3 regions of the Paenibacillus sp. QJM3NY_38 genome follow, and region 3 is predicted to be linked to each of the others. Evidence: predicted binding sites of a transcription regulator. Region 3 holds the regulator's gene; each other region holds the start of a gene.
The links. The regulator NrdR, encoded in region 3, represses ribonucleotide reductase genes. The targets are predictions, from matches to a motif close to AACACNATATATNGTGTT.
Positions count from the first base shown of each region.

Region 1: AC0VZ8_RS08230 (anaerobic ribonucleoside triphosphate reductase) is a predicted target of NrdR. The motif match lies at 1,457-1,474, and genes of this name have one in related genera.
Region 2: AC0VZ8_RS23540 (adenosylcobalamin-dependent ribonucleoside-diphosphate reductase) is a predicted target of NrdR. The motif match lies at 3,255-3,272, and genes of this name have one in related genera.

Region 1 is NZ_CM149665.1:1,870,722-1,875,782, forward strand. Features, by position in the region: gene AC0VZ8_RS08220 (replication-associated recombination protein A) at 1-678, shown strand, start outside; gene AC0VZ8_RS08225 (PCYCGC motif-containing (lipo)protein) at 739-1,275, shown strand; gene AC0VZ8_RS08230 (anaerobic ribonucleoside triphosphate reductase) at 1,508-3,742, shown strand; gene nrdG (anaerobic ribonucleoside-triphosphate reductase activating protein) at 3,739-4,242, shown strand; gene mnmA (tRNA 2-thiouridine(34) synthase MnmA) at 4,315-5,061, opposite strand, start outside.
Region 2 is NZ_CM149665.1:5,084,860-5,089,920, reverse strand. Features, by position in the region: gene AC0VZ8_RS23555 (hypothetical protein) at 1-101, opposite strand, end outside; gene AC0VZ8_RS23550 (YqhG family protein) at 246-1,208, opposite strand; gene AC0VZ8_RS23545 (DEAD/DEAH box helicase) at 1,210-2,967, opposite strand; gene AC0VZ8_RS23540 (adenosylcobalamin-dependent ribonucleoside-diphosphate reductase) at 3,389-5,061, shown strand, end outside.
Region 3 is NZ_CM149665.1:5,653,613-5,658,673, forward strand. Features, by position in the region: gene AC0VZ8_RS26015 (hypothetical protein) at 1-418, opposite strand, end outside; gene nrdR (transcriptional regulator NrdR) at 1,411-1,884, opposite strand; gene AC0VZ8_RS26025 (alpha/beta-type small acid-soluble spore protein) at 2,033-2,260, shown strand; gene AC0VZ8_RS26030 (lytic transglycosylase domain-containing protein) at 2,328-2,894, opposite strand; gene coaE (dephospho-CoA kinase) at 2,891-3,490, opposite strand; gene AC0VZ8_RS26040 (MntP/YtaF family protein) at 3,500-4,240, opposite strand; gene mutM (DNA-formamidopyrimidine glycosylase) at 4,363-5,061, opposite strand, start outside.

The DNA of each region.
Region 1 (5,061 bases), 3.5 Mb from region 3:
CGGCGTGCATTGAATGCGCTTGAGCTCGCTGCGATGACGACCCCGCCTGATGCAGGCGGCACGGTCCATATTACGCTGGATGTGGCCGAGGAATCGATACGCAAGCCGCTCGTCAAGGCGGACGAGTCCACGCAGTATGACGTGCTGTCCGCCTTTCATAAAAGCATTCGGGGTTCCAGCGATGCGGCATTGTTCTGGTTCCTGTATGCGGTCGAAAAGCTGGGGATGGACCCGATGGTGTTCATCCGCCGCTTGATTGCTGCCAGCAGCGAGGATATCGGGCTGGCTAATCCGCAAGCGATGGTGCAGGCGGTAAGCGCACTGGACGCCTACCGGAATAACGGCTGGCCGGAAGCCAAGCTTAATATCGCCCAGGCTATCCTGTTTGCGGTGGAAAGTCCAAAATCCGATGGCGTTGTGACCGCCATATCACGGGCGATGTCCGCCATGGATGAAGTAAAATCGGCGGAGGTCCCGCTTCATCTGCGTGATGCGCATTATTCGGGGGCGGTGAAGCTGGGGCATGTCGGCTATAAGTACCCGCATGATTATCCGGGCCATTACGTGAAGCAGGAATATTTGCCGAAGGAGCTCTCCCGCAGGGTGTTCTATCAGGCGACGGAGCAGGGGAACGAAGCCAAGATCGCTCACAACCAGCGATTACGACGCGAAGAATAGGGCCTTACTGCGATAATGGGATCTACGGCTGCTAGTTTAGTTAAATGGAGGTAACGAAAGATGAAAACAGGGAAACAACGGTTTGTCATCCTGCTGCTGTCCGTCGGTCTTATGCTGAGCGGCTGTTCGGGGAAAAGCGCCCAGGAGCAGGTCGAAAGTGGACAGGCAACCGAGGCAGCGCATGAGCATGGACATCAGACGCAGCTGTCCAACGGGGATATCCAGGAGGCGACGGCTTCGATTGATGAGCTGCCTGCCTTTTTGAAGAGCCAGACCAGCGAGCTCCAAACGATCTATGCCTTGTCCGCGCAGGTCAGTGATGTCCTGAAATACATCCCTTGTTATTGCGGCTGTGGGGACAGCGCCGGTCATGAGAGCAACCTGAACTGTTTTATTGATGAGATCCAGGAGGACGGCACCGTGGTGTGGGATGATCATGGCACCCGCTGCGGGGTATGCCTGGACATTGCCGTGGAATCTGCCAAAATGAGCAGCGAGGGCAAAAGTCTGACGGATATTCGGACCGCAATCGACGAGAAATACAGCACAGGTTATGCTAAGCCGACACCAACCCCGATGCTGCCTGCCGAAAGTTAATTCTACTGTGGTTAAACAAGAAGGTACCCGATGTGATCAGTGGATCACTCGAGTGCCTTTTTTCTGTTGGGATTCATGTCCTTTAAGGACGTTATCAGGAATCGCTCATACGCTTCATAGGATCAGCAGACGTGATCTACCTCACAGCATTAAACTATATATGGATGTAAATTGATTAAACGAAACTATATATAGTGTGTGAATGATCTGAGAAGAAGGAGTTGATCGTTTCATGAAAGTCATGAAGAGAGACGGATGCCTGGTGAATTTTGAGATAAGCCGGATTGTGAAGGCAGTGGATAAAGCTTTTATAGCTGTTGAGGGTGTGTCCCGCAAGGAGGCTTCCCTGCAGCTTGGCGAGGAGGTTGCCCGCGCCACCGCGGGGATGGAGCAGGTGAGTGTGGAGGAAATTCAAGATATCGTTGTTGAACAATTGGAAAGCACAGGTTATGCTGAGGCAGCGGCAGCCTACCAACATTACAGGGAAGCCCGTGATCTGGAGCGGATGCGGCGGGGAGAGCTCTACAAGATCAGCAGGGATGTGATTGGGGTAACGAATCTGGATCTGCTGCGGGAGAATGCGAATCTCAACGGGGAATCCTTCAGTGGAAAAATGAGTCGGATCGGCTCCGAGTATGCCAAATGGATGGCAAGCAAATTTATCTTGCCCGGAGAGCTCATGAGAGCGGTCAGGGATGGTTATGTGTACGTGCACGACCTGGACCAGTATGCACTCGGTACGACGAACTGTATTTTCATCCCGTTTGACCGTCTTTTGGCCAAGGGATTCAATACCGGTAACGGATCGGTCAGGCCGCCGCAGAGCATCATGACCGCGATGGCGCTGGTGGCCATCATATTTCAATCTCAGCAGAACAGTCAATTCGGCGGCGTGTCCGGAAATAAAATCGATTGGGATCTGGCCCCGTATGTCGGCAAATCGTTTCGCCGGCATTTTCGGAAAGGGCTTGCCTACTTCGGAGAGGTGGAGCAGGGCGAGCATAGACGCAATGTACAAGTTCTTCCCGATAACGAATTATACATAGACAACGAGCAGTTGAAGGACATGTTCCCGCGAATATATCACTACGCATATAACGAAACGGTGAATGAAGTAAAGCAGGCTGCGGAATCCCTGATTCACAATCTGAACACGATGAGCAGCCGTGCCGGCGGACAGATCCCTTTCACATCATTGAACTATGGAATGTGCACGTCAACGGAAGGAAGGCTGGTGTCCCACGCTCTGCTGGATGCCACGATGAGAGGGCTCGGCGGGGGAGAGACGCCGATATTTCCGCAGCATATTTTCCAGTGCAAGCAAGGGGTTAACCAGGCGGAAGGGGAGCCCAATTACGATCTGTTCCTGAAAGCCGTTGAGTGCTCAAGCCGCAGGCTCTACCCGAACTTTGTCAACGTGGATGCGTCGTTTAATCTGGTCTACTATAAGCCGGACGAGCCAGACACGATTATTGCCACCATGGGCTGCAGGACACGGACGATTTCAGACCGGTTCGGGCGAAACCGCCTAAGCGGAAAAGGCAACTTGTCCTTCAATACGATCAATCTGGTTCGTCTCGGCATCGAGCATGGCATCGTCGAAGGCAAGCGGGATATGCCCGACCTGAGCCTCTTCTACGAGCAGCTGGATCAGTATATGACGATTGCGGTAGAGGGTTTGATTCACCGCTACGAGCTGCAGGCGGACCAACCGGCCAAAGCGTCCGATTTTATGATGCGGGAAGGCGTGTGGGAAGGCGGCGAAGACCTGGCCCCGGAGGACAAGGTACGCGAACTGATTAAGCACGGCACTCTGGCACTTGGATTCATTGGGCTTGCAGAATGCCTGAAGGCGTTGACCGGACTGCATCACGGAGAGGATGAGAACAGCCGCAGGCTGGGAATCGAAATCATCCGACATATGCGTCAATTCTGCGATGCGGCCAGTGAAAAATACGATCTGAACATTACGTTGTTTGCCACGCCGGCAGAAGGGCTGTCCGGAAAATTCACGAAGCTGGACCGGCAAACCTTCGGTGTGATCGAGGGTGTGACAGACCGTGAGTACTATACGAACTCGTTTCATGTTCCGGTGTACTATCCGATGGCCGCGTACCGCAAAATCCGTTCCGAAGCTCCTTTCCATGAGCTGTGTAATGCAGGAGCGATTTCATATGTGGAGCTCGACGGCAATGCCCGGCAGAATACGGCTGCTTTTCGGGACATCGTGCAGTTTGCCCTGATGCAGAACATTGGATATTTCTCCGTAAACCATCCTGTCGACCGTTGTCCGGCATGCAACTACGAAGGGATCATCGGAAGCTCTTGCCCAGGATGCGGCGCTACAGAAGACAATGGGAACTTCCAGCGGCTGCGGAGGGTGACGGGATACCTAACGGGCAATTATACGGAGCGCTTCAATTCGGCCAAGCAGGCTGAGGTCAGGGATCGGGTGAAGCATCTGTGAATGTGTGCGGATATATCCCCGAGAGCATTAATGAAGGCCCAGGACTTCGGGCAGTTCTATTCGTGAGCGGCTGCCGTCATGGCTGCGCCGGATGCTTTAATACGGATTCCTGGGACTTTGAAGCGGGGGAGCCGTTTACAGAAGAATTGTCCGCGTCCATACTGCAGGATATCGTCGACAACCCTTTGCTGGATGGCGTGACCTTATGCGGTGGGGACCCGTTCTTCTCGCCGGAGGAATGCGCGGCGTTTGTAAGCAAGCTCAGGACCCTCTGTCCCGGGAAAAGCATATGGGCCTACACGGGCTTCACCTTTGAGGCGCTGATGAGACAGCCGAAGCTGCGCGAATTGGCAAAACAGTGCGACGTTATCGTGGATGGCAAATTCCAGTTGGAGTTAAGGGATGTCTCGCTTCCCTTCCGGGGCAGCTCGAATCAGCGTTTCATTGACGTATCCCCCAGCCTGGAACGCGGAGAAACGGTAGAATATGTTCTTCGCTAACACGTAAAAAAGAGCACACACTTTACGGAATCTTCCGTGTGAAGTGTGTGCTCTTTCGTTTAAGCCAGCGGATTAATAAGGAACTTTATCCGCCGTTTCGATCGTTCCGCCGCCAAGGCATTCGTCCCCTTGGTAGAAGACAACGGCTTGGCCCGGCGTGATCGCTTTTTGCGGCTTTGCAAACGCGACATGAACGGTTCCGTCTTCGCGCGGCGTTATCGTTACTTCCTGGTCCGGCTGACGGTAGCGGAATTTCGCGGTGCAGGTGTAGGCGTCTTTGGGCATAGCGTCTTGTCCTGCAATCCAGTTCATTCCGGAGGCAACGAGTCCGGTTGAATACAAACACGGATGATCGCCTTGAACAACGTACAAAATATTGTTAGTCAAATCCTTGTCGGCAACAAACCAAGGCTCTCCGGAGCCTGAGCCGCCGATTCCGAGACCTTGGCGTTGTCCCAGCGTGTAGTACATCAGGCCATCATGGCGGCCTTTCACCTCACCGGTGACAATGTCCACCATATCGCCGGATTGGGCGGGGAGGTATTGTCCAAGAAATTCTTTGAAATTCCGTTCGCCGATGAAACAAACGCCGGTGCTGTCTTTTTTCTTGGCGGTATACAGTCCGGCTTCTTCGGCGAGTCGGCGAACTTCCGGTTTCGGCAGATGCCCGATCGGGAACATCGCCTTGGAGAGCTGCTCTTGGCTCAGCGCATTGAGGAAGTAGGTTTGATCCTTGTTGCTGTCGACGCCGCGCAGCAGCCGGTACTGTCCGTCTTCTTCGATGACGCGGGCGTAATGGCCGGTAGCGACATAGTCGGC
Region 2 (5,061 bases), 570 kb from region 3:
ATTCGATATCGGCTGTTATGCTTGTTATCGGCTGATTGGGGCTTGAAGTTCTTGCAATCCTTGACATCATGGTTATGATGTTTCATGTTCCAACGCTTCAAATCATTAACCGCCTTTCCTTGGCCCTACGCGCCGTGGATGTGTTGGAATCATCATATCGGACAAGCTCTGCAAAGGCTGTTGCAAGCTGTCGCGGCAGGAGAAGGGAGAATGGTTCTTTTTTTGCCTGCTTTTGTAGAGGAGCGTCATGATGACGCACCCACAGGCGAACACAGATGAAATAGACCGCAGGTTATGACGGACAAGCTCACTTTCGGCTCGTACTGCCATTGCATTTCGGACCGGCGGTTCTTATATTGCTCCTCGATGAGCGCTTTTTTCTCTTCATCCTGCTCCTTGAGCAGGTCCTCGTAATAGCTGTCGATCACCAACAGTTCATCTTCAAGACGTTCTCTTGCTTTTGTGGCCCAGTCATAGTCGAGCTTACTTAGCTTATCGATAAGATGGTTCTCCAGCGCATCTACGGCCTGCTGCAAGGTAAGAGCAGCGGGGCGGACGTGAACGCTTTCCGGCAAGCGGGGCGTCAGCTCGCGTCCATCCAGGATCGCCGGGAAGTCTTGGGCAATCGCACGGCTGGATAGCGAGATTCCGAGAAAAAACAATTCCTCCCGCTTCAGATCACAGCTGAACTCTACCTTGAAGCAGACGCCCAGCCACTGCTCATACGGCGTGGAACGGGCTCTTGGACGAGGCTCGGTATCGCGCTGCTGGAACAGATAGACGCATTTGCCTTCCTCTCGGGAAGCATTCCAAATTTGGGCCAGCCGGCTGCTGCCGTAGCCAATGTTCTCCCGCTGAATGCGGCCGGGACCGAGGATGGGCAGAACCGGAGCATTCCCGTAAAAGCGGGCCAGGAGCGGATCCTGCGTAGGCGAGGCAAGCTGCGCTTTGGCTTCGGCTTCCTTGCTTTTTGCAAGCCGTTCGTCGTATTTTTCCGGATCAAACACGAAATTGAACGATAACGTTTCGGCGGGAGCGCCGGTACGCTCCACGAAACCCCAGTAATACGGGCGGTTGGTGAGCATTTTGTCGGCTTGCGGAGACAGTTTCACGGTGACATGCTCAGGCGATTTTTCAATGACGGTGCATTCGGTGGCTTCCAAATAGGCCATGAAGTGCTGCTGCACCTCCTGCGGCGTCATGGTCATATTAGGCTTCTTCCTCTCTTAGATTATCTTCGACGGTGCTTCCCTGCTCGATATCCTGCTTGATATGGTGAATCGAGTCGCCCAATGTGCTGATGCGCTGGCGGATTTCATCATCGTTGCCGGACTCCAGCATGATTTTGTACAGGCTCTTCTCGATGGACTCCTTCTTCTCGAACCGCTCGAGAATGACATCCAGACCCCCGATGACCATCTCGAACATGTTGATCTTCTCGTGCAGCAGGTTCAGAATGTGCTCTTCAATGGTTCCTGACGTGGACAGGTTGTAGATCTTCACGTCATTGGTCTGGCCGAGACGATGCACGCGTCCGATCCGCTGCTCGACCCGCATGGGATTCCAGGGCAGATCGAAGTTGATCATATGGTGGCAGAATTGCAGATTGATGCCTTCGCCGCCGGCTTCCGTCGCGATCATGACCTGCGCCTTGCCGCGGAACAGATCCATCATCCAGTCCTTCTTGCCGCGGTTCATTCCGCCCCGGTACGGTACGGAGATGAGCCCATGATCGCGGAAATAATTAAGCAGGTATTCCTGCGTGGCGCGGTATTCCGTGAATACGATGACCTTCTCGTTCATTTGCTGGATCAGCTCGATGGTTTTTTCCGCCTTGGTGTTGGCTTTGATAGCCTTGATGAGATAGACGAGCTCCCAGATTTTATCGCGCAGCGGAGAGTCCTCGGGCAGCTTCTTGGACAGATTAACAAGAGTCACGAAAACGGCATCGCGGCTGCTGCACACTTCACGCTGGAGCGTAACAAGGGACAGCATACTGCTTAAATTTCCCCCTGCTGCCTGATACTGATCTTTGACGAAGGACGTGACGCCGTCGTATAATGACTGTTCTTCGGGCGAGAGGCTAAGCCCTACATTGCGGACGGATCGCTTGGTGAATTTCACTTCGCCTTCGCCGCGGCGGTTACGGATCATGACCTTGGACAGCTCATCCTTGAGCTGCTCCTGGTTCTTGGGTCTTCGTTTATCGACAACAAAATTAGCGGCAAACTGCCCTTGGCCTCCAAGCTGGCCCGGCTTCAGCAGGGTGATCAGATTGAAAAGCTCGCTGAGATCGTTCTGCACCGGCGTGGCCGTCAGCAAGAGGCAGTATTTTTTGCGCAGCTTTTGAATGAATTGATAGTTGGATGTTTTCTTGTTCTTGAGCTTGTGCGCCTCATCGATGATGAGCATGTCGTACTCCTCGTTCAGCAGAATCTCCTGATGCGGATCGCGCTTCGCCGTGTCCATGGAGGCGACAACGATATCATTGCCCCAGGAGTACGCTTTTTTCTGCGCAATCGCGGGAATGCCGAACTTGGAGTTCAGCTCGCGAACCCATTGCAGCACAAGGGAAGCGGGAACGAGAATCAACACTTTGGATACCAGGCCGCGCACGATGTATTCTTTTAAAATAAGGCCGGCTTCAATCGTTTTACCAAGCCCCACTTCATCGGCGAGAATGGCTCGGCCCGACATCTCGAACAATACGCGTCTGGCGGTATCGGTCTGATGGGGGAGCGGGGATAAGCCGCCTAGGTGCTTGAGGCATTGCAATTCTTCAAAGCTTGTAACGAGACGCGATTTCTCGCCCTCCACGGCAAGCTGGGCCAGACGATAGTCACCCCAAGGTCCGCCCTTGTCCAGTCGACCGGCGAGATCGTCAAACCAGGAACGGTCGATCTGCAATGGAACGGGAAGACGCGGGTCGAAAATCATGCCTGAGTCGGCAGATGGCTGATGAAACATGTCGATCTCCTCCTGTTGTGAAAGATTCCGGGCCAGCGGTGTATATGTAGTATGGACGAAAAAAGAAGTCTTCATAACCTTGCACGGATTCGGAAGGCGTGGAATAACCCAAAGGGCGCACGGCTGCTGGAATTGGATATTTTCATCCTTTTTTTTCATAGGGATGGGCGAAAAAGAGAGCGAGAGGAAGAAAGCGGAAGCTTGCGAGCGGGAGCTTGGATCTGTTGGCTTAATTTTCACATTATCGGCATAGTTAACCTATATATAGTGTAGTATAATGGATTGGTAGCACTATATATGGTGTATATAGTGGTTTTGAATGTTTGACCGGCTACATAACAGGTTATGTTGTTGGTGAGCGCATAACTGCGGAACTTTTTAATTTTATATTTTATATAGGAGGTAGTTGCTCTTGAGTACGATGCAGAATCAGCGGCTGGAAGGTTTAAGCGAGAAGATCTTTTTGGACCGGTATGCCTGGAAGGATGCGGACACCAACAACGCTAAGGTAGGCGATGTGGTGCTCGTTTTGACGAAAGATGATCCTAAATTTCCGACCAAGGAAGTTGGCGAAATCGTGAAGCGCGAAGGCCGCAAGGTCACGGTGAAGACACGGAAGGGCGAGCTTGTGGAATCGGATGTGGAGAAGCTGACGTTAACCATCGAGAAAACGCCGGAAGAAATGTGGGATCGACTCGCGGCTGCCATGTCATCGGTTGAGGCAACGCCTGAATTGCAGGAAGAGTGGCGCGGGAAGTTCCGCGAGATTCTGGATGATTGGAAGCTGGTGCCGGGCGGACGGATTGCGGCTGGAGCGGGTGCAAGCGATGAATTGACGCTGTTCAACTGCTACGTAATTCCTTCACCGAAGGACAGCCGGGGCGGCATCATGGAAACTCTGAGCGAGATGACCGAGATCATGGCACGCGGCGGCGGAGTCGGCATTAACTTGTCTTCCCTGCGTCCTCGGCGCGCGATCGTAAGAGGCGTGAACGGTTCCTCCAGCGGTGCGGTATCGTGGGGCGGATTGTTCAGTTATACGACGGGATTGATCGAGCAGGGCGGAAGCCGCCGGGGCGCGCTCATGCTGATGATTAATGATTGGCACCCGGACGTGGAGGATTTCATTACCGTAAAGCAGACGATGGGACAAGTTACGAATGCGAACCTGTCGGTATGCGTCAGCAATGATTTCATGAAGGCCGTGAAGGAAGATCTGGACTGGGAGCTGGTGTTCCCGGATACTACGGATCCTGACTATGATGAGCTGTGGGACGGCGATCTGGATAAATGGAAGAAAGCCGGACGCCGTATCATTCCATATAAAACAGTAAAAGCACGCGAGGTCTGGCACACGATTATCGAATCCGCATGGAAATCCGCAGAGCCGGGCGTCGTATTCATGGAATACTATAACCAGATGTCCAACAGCTGGTATTTCAACCCGATTATCTGTACGAACCCTTGCGGCGAGCAGGGACTTCCGGGCTGGGGCGTATGCAACCTGTCCGCGATGAACCTGTCGAAGTTCTATGATGAAGCGAACCATGACGTTGCCTGGGATGAGCTGGCTACAACGACACGGTACTCCGTGCGTTTCCTGGATAATGTCATTGACCGGACGCCGTACCATTTTGAAGAAAACGAATTGAACCAGAAAAAAGAGCGCCGCGTGGGTCTCGGAACGATGGGTCTGGCCGAGCTGATGATCAAGCTGAACATCCGTTACGGCAGTCCGGAATCGTTGGAGTTTCTGGATAAGCTGTATGGCTTCATCGCCCGCGAAGCGTATCTCGCTTCCGCCGATATTGCCGAAGAGAAGGGTTCGTTCCAGGCATTCGATGCCGAGTTGTACCTGCAAAGCGGCTTCATGAAAAATATGGCCGAGGTGTATCCGGAAGTTGCCGAAGCGGTGCGTGAAAAAGGCGCACGGAACGTTACCGTCATTACCCAAGCGCCAACGGGCAGCACGGGTACGATGGTCGGAACATCGACAGGCATCGAGCCGTATTTTGCCTTCAAATACTTCCGTCAGAGCCGACTCGGTTTCGACGAGCAGTTCGTGCCGATTGCCCAGGATTGGCTGGACAGCCA
Region 3 (5,061 bases):
CAACAACCGCTCCAACACCACCAGCCAACACCCCACCAACGAGTGCTCCACCCAATTGAGAAGACCGCGATGTCTTAGTTATTGAAGATTCATTTTCAACAATTTCGGATTCGATGATATCAGAGAAATCAATTACATAATCATTCTGTTCATCTGAAATGGCAAGTTTATTTGAATTTTCATCTATGGAGATGACTTTATTATTTGAGGTAAATTGCTGAGTTGGTGAGTAGTTTTCGATCTTGTATTGTCTATCCGAAATACCTTTTAGTTTTTCCTTATGCTTATTGACATCTGATGCTATAACAATAATCAACCAGATTATACCAACAGGAATTAGATAAAAAAATTTTGAATCAGCGTAGATCCCAAAAAGGGAACCTAGGGCCATGATGGCACTACCGACTACGATTTTCACATGAAGACCTCCATCTTGCTTAATTAGTTATATAGGAGAATTATACCATAAAATCAGAGATACCTGTTCAGGGAAAATTGAATAACTGATTGTATTATTCAATGTATAATTCGGATGTCGTAAAATCGCGATATCCGAATTATTTCTGTATTAACCAAACTGGTTAATACAGAAATATATATGGCCTGAGATTGGCGAAATCGCCAAGCAATAAAATTGTAATGTTTAACAGCTTTATATGTATAATGTTCGTATTCTCAATATGGACATTTTTGTCAACATAGATATAGTCTAAATAGAAAAAAATCCTACATTTAAAACACGAACATTATGGACATTTAACTGTATTAATGGTTGCCTTTGAGGTTTTCCGAGATTTCTCGGAAAAGTCTTATTCTTTATGGAGTATGCTCGACACACCTCATAGTAAACAGTATCGTTAATACGTCATGGCACCAAGTGACACGGCTCTAGCCTTCTGAATCAAAAGGTTAGAAATATATACAACAATTTGGATACGGCAGATACGCCGAATCCGATAACCCACAAGGGAATGTATTGAACACACACCCTTTCAGTAGCCCTCAACCTGACGGTAACTGAAAAATTACTGTTAAATATTCTTACAATTTGGATTATTCGTACCACTGAATAAATTTACCAAGAGAGTATTAAAAACTAAAAAAAGAACCATTAACCATCTATTTATGTAATATAGTTCGTTAATGGTTCTTTTTATTAAGTGTTAATATTTAGTTGATACATGTGATGGTAGTACTTTTAACATACGTGGACTCCCAGCTGAGCTAAGGCCCCGTAAGCGACTTCTATATCATATAAAAAATCAGCAGGCATGTCAACAGGTTTTTCACATTTTTTGATGACGTGCTGTATCCCTTTTACTTCTCTATATAATGTCACTTATCGATGATGAGGATGGGCTCCTTGAGAGCACCGGAAGAGCACCTGGATCACGCAGAACCCTGGCGCTCTTACAGCTCCTGACCGTCCGTATCCTTGGACAGCAGGCTTTTCAGTTCCTTCATAAACATATTGATATCCTTGAACTGCCGATACACGGACGCAAACCGGACGTACGCTACCTCATCGACCGGATACAGCCGTTCCATCAGAAGCTCCCCGATCTGGCGGCTCTCCACCTCTGCTGCTGCGGTATTGCGCAGTGCCTTCTCGACATCCGATACGATCATATCCAGCTGGTCCACGGATACCGGGCGCTTCTCGCATGCTCGGATCAAACCGCGGAGTACCTTCTCCCGGCTGAATTCTTCGCGGCTTCCATCCTTCTTCACAACAATCAGCGGCGTTTCCTCCACCATCTCAAAGGTTGTGAATCTCTTGCTGCACTGTTCGCATTCCCTGCGGCGGCGGATGGATTTATTCTCGTTGGCAGGCCTGGAATCCAGCACTTTCGTTCCGGCATAACTGCAATATGGACACTTCATAAAGTCATCTTCACTTCCTTTGTTTCAGCGTATTTTAGCCTCAATGGCGATAATGAAAAATTTACCAGCAAAACTTTTTTCTTTTATGTTATGAAAATGCGAAACCCGAGACATAATACTTTTACCAACCCAAGGAGGTGAACTTAACATGGCACAAAGCAACAACAACTCCAACAACCTGGTTGTTCCTCGCGCAAACGCTGCTCTTGAGCAATTGAAGTACGAGGTAGCTCAAGAACTTGGTATCTCCATTCCACAAGACGGATACCAAGGTAACATGACTTCCTACGAGAACGGTTCGATCGGGGGATACATCACAAAGCGTCTTGTAACCCTGGCCGAGCAACAATTGGCTGGTCAATTCTCCGGTCAATAATTGATTCTTCCTTAAAAAAGGAGTGTTGGACGGCTCATGTAAGAGCCTGTCCAGCGCTCTTTTTTCGTTAAAAGCCGTCCTTATACACATCCGTATATTGATTATAATAATAAATCACGCGCTGTACATAGTGGCGGGTTTCCCCGATGGGAATACTCTTCACATTCTCATAGGTTCCATCCCACATGCCCTTGTTGATCCAATTCTTGACGTTCCCGGGGCCTGCATTATAGGCGGCGATGGCGGCAATCGGGTTGCCGTCCATTTCCTTGTGCAGGTTCTGAATATACCAGGTGCCCAGCTGGATATTCGCATCCACTTCATTCTTTACGTTCAGCAGGTTTACCGATGGCAGCTTGGCCATTTCCATCGCCCAATTCGCCGTATCCGGCATCAGCTGCATAATGCCCAGCGCGCCTTTCTTGGACTCCTTACCCGGCTTGAAGTTCGTTTCCACACGAATGATGGATGCCACCAGGAACGGATCGACCTCATAGTATGCGGCATGCTTCCGTATTTCATCTTTATAATGAATCGGATACAGCAAGGTCATCCAGTTCGAGCTCAGATACAGAAGCGCTACAAAAGAGACAAACAGCAGAAGCAGCACTCTTTTTTTACGGAGCCACTTCATAGACTAACCAACCTGCCCCACAGGTTGTCCACCTGCTGCTGTGTTTCGGCCACTGTTCCGCTGTTATCGATGAGGATATCCGCCAGACGCTTCTTCTCCTCGATATCCATCTGACTGTTTAAACGCGCTTCTGCCGCTTCCCTGTTAAGATCATCGCGTACCATCAGACGCTCAAGCTGCAGCTCTCGCGGTACATAAACAACAGCGATCTGGTCAAGATAAGAATAATGCTCCTTGGCCTCAAGCAGCAGCGGAATATCCGCTACGACCAGCCGGTCGGGATACTGCCGCTCATACGCTTCCGTCCGTTCTCGGATTTCCTGCCGTATCGCCGGATGCGTGATCTCATTCAATACCGTTCTCTGCTCGGGATGATGGAAAATCACTTCCCCGAGTTTTTTTCGATTCAACGTACCGTCCTCAAACAGGATCGCTTGTCCAAAATGTTCGGTCACTTTACCCAGCACCGGATGACCCGGGAGCATAACTTCCCGGGCGATGAGATCCGCATCGACGAGAAGTGCTCCCTTCATGGTCAACATGGAGGACACGGTGCTCTTGCCAGTTGCAATTCCTCCGGTTAAACCGATATTCATGACTTCACCTCATAACAGCTTCATTATACCCATGACGATTAACAAAAAAGCAGGCAAATAAGAGATAAAACGCATGCCGCCCTTGGATGCAAAACGTAAACCAACCCTCATGCCCAGCACCAGAAATATCCCGCTAAACAAGGAAACAACAGCCGCGGTACCTAACGGTGAGAAGCCCAGCATGGCAGCGCCAAGCCCTGCGCCGAACGCATCGAGCGATAACGCGATCCCGAGCCACATCGCCTCCCACGGGGAAATGCTGCCGGAGTCGTCCAGATCCGCCTTCGAGGGACTGCGGAGAATTTGAATGACAACCCCGACCTTCGGAATCTCAAGAGAGAATACCGCCCGCTGAAGATGCACTTGACCTGCCGTGTTAACCTCACGTCTTGATTTCACTTGATGGTCAGATGCCTTCGTTTCCATAAGGGACTTCGAAATATCCTTACTGGAAACCGGCTGCACATCTGACTCGTTTTTTCTGCGAACTTGCTGATATAGAGACCATAAGCCCAGCAGAATCAAAATGGCGGCTCCGATCACGGACGCCACGGATGGGGATAAGAACCGCTGTAACAGCGCGCCCGCCTGCATGGAGGCGCCAAGCACCAAGCCGGAACATAGCGAGATGATTAATACAGACAGCAGCGGTATCCTTGTTTTGCGCAGACCGTATGTAACCCCCGCACCGAATCCGTCCAGGCTTAATGCCATGGCCAGCAGCGCAGACGAGAAAATATGACTGAGCACCCTTTTCCCTCCTCGTAAGCTCCACATCAAACGGCTCATTCATGAAGAAGAGCAGCTCCATGCGCTCCACATATGTTCCACATTATATGTGTAGGGATAGGAATAGGTGCACGCCTATTGGATTACTTCTTAACCGGCTGACACTTCGGGCAGAAGTGGGTCCCCCGTCCGCCAACCACGATCTTATGAATCGGTCCACCGCATGTATGACACGGCTTGTCCTTCCGTCCGTAAATCTGATGACTATGCTGGAACATCCCCATTTCACCCTGTCCATTGACATAGGATTTAATGGAGGAACCACCCGCTTCTACGGCTTCGGACAGTGTATCCACAATGGCATGATACAATCGCTTGAGCTCGGCATCCTTCAGGCTGTTGGCGTTACGCTCCGGATGAATCTTGGCTCGAAACAATGCCTCATCGACATATATATTGCCGATGCCGACCACATATGCCTGATTCAGCAGCACCGCTTTAATCTTCGTTTTTTTGCTGCCGATGATTTCCTTGAAAGTTTCGAACGTAAACGTGTCATCCAGCGGCTCATACCCCAGCTTGGCAAGAGGAGCATGCTGAAACTCTTCCCCCGTTGCAAAGAGATGCATCGTTCCGAATTGGCGTACGTCCTTATAACGCAGCTCCGTCCCGTCCGAGAAATGGAGTATAACATGGGTGTGCTTCTCCACCGGCTCCTCGGCAGAGTACAACCCGTAACGCCCTTCCATCCGAAGATGCGAGACGAGGACCAGTCCGTCCAGCAATATCCTTAAAAATTTCCCGCGGCGCTCTACACCTTCCACGGTATGATCCTTCAACAT